DNA from 2 places in the Shewanella sp. S23-S33 genome. Region 2 is predicted to be linked to the other one. Evidence: riboswitches for the same ligand, from Rfam matches in the RefSeq annotation. Region 2 holds a riboswitch; the other holds the start of a gene.
What was found. A riboswitch is a leader RNA that binds a small molecule or an ion and turns the genes downstream of it on or off. The one in region 2 is predicted to bind cobalamin.
Positions count from the first base shown of each region.

Region 1: linked by a shared signal. The riboswitch ahead of ACHA99_RS19045 (TonB-dependent receptor) and the one ahead of ACHA99_RS14705 (ABC transporter ATP-binding protein) in region 2 are both predicted to bind cobalamin.

Region 1 covers NZ_JBHFFD010000069.1:18,148-21,569, reverse strand. Annotated here, with positions in the region: gene rihA (pyrimidine-specific ribonucleoside hydrolase RihA) at 1-5, opposite strand, end outside; gene ACHA99_RS19050 (hypothetical protein) at 240-1,682, shown strand; cobalamin riboswitch at 1,817-2,051, shown strand; gene ACHA99_RS19045 (TonB-dependent receptor) at 2,160-3,422, shown strand, end outside.
Region 2 covers NZ_JBHFFD010000052.1:244,058-247,479, reverse strand. Annotated here, with positions in the region: gene metH (methionine synthase) at 1-377, opposite strand, end outside; gene ACHA99_RS14710 (histidine phosphatase family protein) at 647-1,372, shown strand; cobalamin riboswitch at 1,593-1,769, shown strand; gene ACHA99_RS14705 (ABC transporter ATP-binding protein) at 1,869-2,744, shown strand; gene ACHA99_RS14700 (FecCD family ABC transporter permease) at 2,741-3,422, shown strand, end outside.

The DNA of each region.
Region 1 (3,422 bases), on a different contig from region 2:
GTCATACTGTTACTCCTTTAAACAGCGGTGATGGGGGCTTAGAATAGCATGCCATCAGTTAGGCGCTAGCCTGTGTAGGGGACTTGCAGAGTAAACTGTGAGCATTTTCGTCTTTTTATCAACAAGCTGCTAGAATTCTGCCCATTTTTGACATTAGGCGATGTTAGGTAAATCCATTCTCGCTCTGTCCGCTGCACAACATTGAATGACATCTCCAAGCAAATATAAGGAAATAAGTAATGCTCACTCATCGAATCACTTGGCCTAAGGTTTTACTCGTGGGCATGGTTGCCATGCAGATCTCTGGCTGTAGCGATCCTCAACCTATGGCCGTTGTGGAAAGTAATAACGAGTCATTGCTACAGTTTGATAACGGTAAACTCATCCAATTTAAGGCAAATCCGAGTCCACAGTATCGCCATATTCCCTGTGATTTACCCGCAGTCGAGACTGTGGTCACCAACAGTTCGGCCTTTGCGGCGTTAACGCAATCTGGTGAGGTGATCACTTGGGGCGACAGTTATGCTGGCGGTGATAGCCGCGAGGTGACGGAGCAGCTTAAGCAAGTTAAGCAAATCGTCCCAGTTAAGGACGGGTTTGCCGCGCTGCGTCAAGATGGCACTGTGGTGTACTGGGGCAATGCGGGGAAATATAGCCTCGACAAAGCCTTACAAAACCGCATGACCAATATTACCAAGTTGTTCGCCAATCAAGAGGCCATTGCCGCCCTTGATGCCAATGGCAAGGTGCATACTTGGGGTTATGGCCCCTACGGCGGCAATAGCTTACATGTACAGGATCAATTAGTTGATGTTGTCGATATCTTCGCCAGAGGACGCAGTTTTGTCGCCCTCAAAAAAGAGGGCAGTGCTGTGATTTGGGGGCAGGTTGAAGAGTCGACCAATATGAAAAAGTTACTCCCGCAGCTTACAGATGTGGCGAAGATCGAATATTTTCAACACACCTATGCCGCCTTGAAAAAGGACGGCACTGTGGTGAGTTGGGGCTGGCGCAGTGATGCTTACTCGATCCGCAGCGCCTTAAAGGATGTGGCGAGTATGACGGCAAACAATTGTGCCTTTGCGATTTTAAGTCCTACGGGGGATGCGCATTTTTGGGGCGATGGGATTAACTGTGGTGTCGATTGGATTAAAAAAACCGATATCACAGGGGTAAAAGAGATTATCAGCATTGGCTCAGGCTTTTTATTACTGCGGGATAAGGCCGTGCCGCAAATTGTGGCCGACGATACTGATTACGCTCATATGTTTGGGTTTCACTATGCCCAAGAGATTCTTGATAAATATTGGCAGGAAGGCAGCATCATTACTCGAGGGCCAGCCTCCTTTGTGTTTACGCGTCCCGATGGCAAAGTGGTGTCTGTTGGTTATCGCGCCAACCGTGATAATGTGGAAAAGTTAATGGCACGTATTCCGCGCCTCACTTGGTTAAATGGCGCAAATGACGGTTATGTTGGCATCAGCGAAAAGGGGGAGTTGGTCTCTTGGTCGATGAATTTGTCCATGTTCGACAAGTCGCCAGTGCAACCTGCTGACTCGTTAGTGATTAAACCGCTGGATTTTACCCCCGTTGCCCAATGCGAAACCCCTGAGCAGCGTCAGGCGATTTTGAGCAAAGACAGACCAAAACCTGCGGCAAAAAACTGGGATGGTGTTTTTTAGCTTATGTGAGTTTTCTCGCTAACTTGAGATTAATGGACTTTCATCCGTATAGACGTCTATAATGCGCGCGCTCAGGTCTGATATGCCCTGAGCCTTGTTGGGCGTTAACAGATTGTACGCCCTTTGAACCTAATTTTGAGTCAACCTTCTGTGGTGCTTGCGATGATAGCGTCGTGAGATAATCGGGAAGCCAGTGAAATTCTGGCACTGCCCCCGCAACGGTAAAAGGTGAGAGAAGACCGCGTTTGATTGGTGTGTTCAAGACTGAACCCGAAAGTCAGAATGTGAAAGGTCAGTCTCGCGTTAATCCAACTTTAATGGATTAACATAGCCTAAGTCCGGAGACCGGCCCTAAAGGTGTTTTTGAGATTTCGGTGGGCAGATCTCAAAATGCGATAATCACCGTCAGTATTTATGACTGAATTAACGGTATCGTGGCGTCAATGCCCCGTTTTCCTTGCAGGAGTTAAAGGTAAAATGGGAACAAATCCAACAAAAATCGCGCTGCTGATCGGCAGCCTTTGCAGTTTTTCAATTATCGCGCCCGTTATGGCGGCTGACGATACCAGCACAGCTAAAGTCGACGAGCATCTTGTCGTGATCGGCCGCTCTGATAAGACCCCGTTAAATATTGCCGCCAATGTGAATGTGATTGATGCCGCTGCGATTGAAATGAGCGGCGCGACTAATTTGACCGACGTCTTACGTGGTCAAAGCGGTATTCAAATTTCGGATAACAATATTGGAACTAGCTTTGCGATGCGCGGTTTTAGCGCCAGCACTGCCGTTAATAACACGCTGATTTTACTTGATGGTCGTCGTCTCAATAATATCGATATCGCCGCACCTAGCCTTAATGCCATTCCGCTTAATCAAGTGGATCGTATTGAAATTTTATCGGGTAGTGCAGGTGTACTTTATGGCGATCAAGCCGTGGGCGGGGTGATTAATATTGTCACTAAGTCCCCTGAAAATACTGGCGGCAGCGTGCAGTTATCTGGTGGTAGCTTTGATACCTATGAAGGTCGTGGTGATGTGTCTGGCGCGATCAACAAAGATTGGCGTTACTTTTTCACCGGTAGTTACAACCAAGGTGACAACTATCGCCAGCATAATGCCAACGAAACCGGCTCTATTCTTGGCCGCATTCAATATAAAACAGCCACAGACTCCTTCTTTGTTGAAACCAGCTACTACGATAACGATCGTGAAAATCCGGGCTCGCTTACTGAAAAGCAATTTAAAGACGATCCCCGTGCTTCATCAAATAAGGTAGAGTATGCCCACGAGATGACCACTGCGGCGCGAACGGGTTACCAGCATCAGCTTAATCAAAACTGGGCGCTGGCGGCGGATTTAGATTACAGCGATACCTTAGTGTCTTCTCTTAATTGGGGGGCGAACAGCCATAACACACGCTCACTGTTAATGTTTAGCCCTAAAGCGTTAGCGAATTACAGTACGCGTCAAGGCGAGCTAAACCTAGTCACAGGTTTAGACATCAGCCGTGGTAAGGCTGATTTTGACACTATGGCGCGCAGTAATGTGCAGCAAATGCAAAGCGCCTATCTACAAGCTACAGTGCCTTTAAGCCATACTTTAAGTTACGTTGTGGGTGGCCGTTATGCGCGTGTGACCGACGAGTTAGTCGATGGCAATGTCTATCCTAATGGCATGGATTTAGACGAAAATGCCCACGCATTCGAACTGGGTTTAAATTACCGCCCAACTGCGGAGCAC
Region 2 (3,422 bases):
AAGGCTTCATCACAGGCTTCACGGGCGAGTCGCGCGCCGACTAAGTTAATTTCGGCGGACAGCGACTGCATGTCGTAGTCGGCCATGGCGATGGTGGTGGCGTTAAAGGTGTTGGTTTCAATGATGTCGGCACCGGCGTTTAAGTAGTCGGTGTGAATTTGTTTGATGATGTGGGGTTGCGACAAGACCAAGAGGTCGTTGTTACCTTTGACATCCGTATGCCAATCTTTAAAACGTTCGCCGCGATAGTCCTCTTCTTCCAGCTTGTAGCCTTGGATCATAGTGCCCATGGCACCGTCTAAGATCAGAATGCGCTCTGCAAGCTGTTTGCGTATGTCTGCCAATATCTGGCCGGCTTTGGTAGAGGGTATCGTCATAAATAATTACCTTAAATACAGCTAAGTTAAGTCCAAAAATCGGCCATTGTTATGCTAAGTGCATTTTATTGTCGTCAGCCGACATTTTTTGAATACTTGTTCTTAAAAATTTGTTTTGGACATTTAAACGTATAGACGTCCATAATACGCGACTTATGATTGTCAGGGCAAGATGAAAGTCAAAGGCATTAGGAGCGAGAATCGAGAATCAAGAATTTAGGCCCTCGGCTTTAGTTCTTAGTATCTAGTCCCTAACTAAAAAGGCATATATGAAACAAGTTCGATTGTTATTGTTGCGCCACGGTGAGTGTGAAGGCGGCGCCATTTTGCGGGGTCGTGTGGATGTGCCTTTAAGCAAAAAGGGTTGGCAACAAATGTCGGCAGCAGTTGAGTCACAGGCCAGCGTGTGTAGCGCGATTTATAGCTCGACTTCACGCCGCTGCGCCGATTTTGCCCACGCTTTTGCCGCCGAGTTGCATTCGACGGCGGCACTGATATCTGAGTCAAGGCCATTGCAGGCGCAGTGTTTGTCGGGTTTACGGGAAATTGATTTTGGTGATTGGGACGGTTGTCGGCTCGATGAACTGTATCAACAAGAGGGCGAACGCTTAGCGGCGTATTGGCAAGACCCTTGGCAAACTCCGCCACCCAATGGTGAAACTATGGCAAGTTTTGAGTCGCGGGTGAATGGGACGATTGACCAGATACTCGCCGCCGAGTTTGAACGATTGACCCTTGACTCACATAAAATGGGTAATGAAAACAGTACCGTTAATGAAAACGCTGACAATATGCCAGCCACTCAAGTGTGGGTCGTGACCCACGGCGGGGTGATCCGTCACTTAATGGCGCGTGCCCTAGGGGTTGAACGGGCGGTGGGGTTTTATAGTCAACTCGATTTACCCGTGGCGGCCGTGGTGAGCATTAATGTGCTGCAAGATGAACAGGGTGCCTGCTATTGGCGTTTAGATTGGCCGAGTGGGCGCAGGTGTTGAGGCCTTATTTCACGACCTAGGAGTTATGATGTAGGCGTGATCGTTTGGCGAGAATAAGCTGACATGAAAATATTCTGATTTAAACAGCATTGCCTAATGGGATAGATGTAGGATAATGCTTTTCCCTGACGTTTGAACGAGATAGCGTATTACATGCGCAATGAGTGATAACGTCGCAGAAATAGGTGTTGGGAATAGACTCTCTTTGTTCGAATCGCTCCGTTGTTTTAATTCAAGTGGCGTTGTTAACAAAGAGCATATCAACCCAAACATAATAGGGAATCGGGGAGCTGCTCGTCAGTCAGCCCGAACTGTGCCCGCAACTGTGAGTAGTGAAAAAGATCTCGAATCTTCTTCCCTACGAGTCAGGAGACCTGCCTATTTCTGTTATCGCTGCGTGCAGCCTTAGTTCTCGAGCGGGTGACTCGAGGGAGCAGATGACAATATGCACAACCTTTTTTTATACAGGTTTGGACTCGATAGGAGCGCCGCTTAGGTGAAACTTTCCGCAATCCAAACTAACAGCCCCGTGAATGACACTAACCCGTCATTGAGCCCGTCAGTCGCGCTCAATGTGAGCCAGTTGAGCTGGTGTATCGATGGCAAAACTATTCTTTCCGATATTAACTTTACGCTGCCAACGGGGCAGATGCTGGGGCTGATTGGCCCTAACGGTGCGGGCAAGTCTAGCTTGCTGCGCTGTTTGTATCGGTTTGTTCGCCCAACTCAGGGCAAAATTACCCTTTTTGATCAAGATATTGAGCGCTTGTCGCCCAAGGCGTTTGCCTGTCGCGTTGCCGTAGTGCAGCAGGATACACCGCACTATTTTGACCTCACCACAGAGCAATTGGTCAGTATGGGCTTAACGCCCCACAAGGGTATGTTCGATACCAATTCGAGCTGTGATATTGAGCGTATTGCTAAGGCTTTAGAGAAAGTCGGCTTGAGCCATAAGATGCACCAACAATATGAGCACTTATCTGGCGGTGAAAAGCAACGCGCCTTGATTGCCCGCGCCATAGTGCAGCAGCCGCAACTTTTAATCCTCGATGAGCCAACGAACCACCTCGATGTGCGCTATCAAATTCAAATCCTCGAATTGGTGCGTAGTCTTGGGATTAGCGTGATTGCCTCAATTCATGATCTTAATTTAGCCAGTGCCCTGTGCGACAGTTTGTTGTTGATCCATAACGGGGAAGTCAGCGCTATGGGAACGCCAACCGAAGTATTAACCGAGGCGCGAATTGGCGATGTGTTTGGCGTGTGTGCTCAGGTATCGCCCCATCCACAACATAAAAAGCCCTTAATCAGCTATTTTTATGGTTATCACCATGTAGATCATGGCCTGAATGAGCGAGGCGAGGGCGGATGACTCAGGGGAGTAAACAATATTTCATCTCATATTTGGGGCGTATCGTGACACCGTTGACGAGACAACAACTGATGCTGCTCGTATTAGGTATCATCACTTTGATAACGCCTATTGCCGCAACGAGTTTTGGTGCGGCTAACATCAGTTTTACGGATGTTATTCAAGTATTTATCAATAAAGCGACGAATCTCACTCAAGCCAACGGCATGACTGAACGCATTGTGATGGAGCTCAGGCTACCGCGCATTTTACTGGCTTTTGTGGCGGGTGCGGGTTTGTCACTGGCGGGCAGTGTGTTGCAAACCGTGACTCGCAATCCGCTCGCCGATCCCTATTTGTTTGGCATTAGCTCTGGCGCGTCCTTTGGCGCTGTGGTGATGTTGACCTTATTCACTGGCTCTGGATTTTTTGATAATGCGGGCATGGCGGCACATTCTGGGCTTTTTAGCGGTTCGGGTGCCTTGTCTGGATTACTTTGGTTTAGCTTGCCCTTGGGCGCTTTTATTGGTGCGAGTTTGTCGGTGCTAATAGTGCTTGCCTTGTCTGGGCTTGGGCTTAATAGCCAAGTTGAGCGCATGCTGCTCTCTGGTGTGGCGACCTCCTTTATGTTCGGCGCATTAACGAGTCTGCTGCTGTATTTCGCCAGTCCGCAGGCGACAGCCTCTGTGCTGTTTTGGA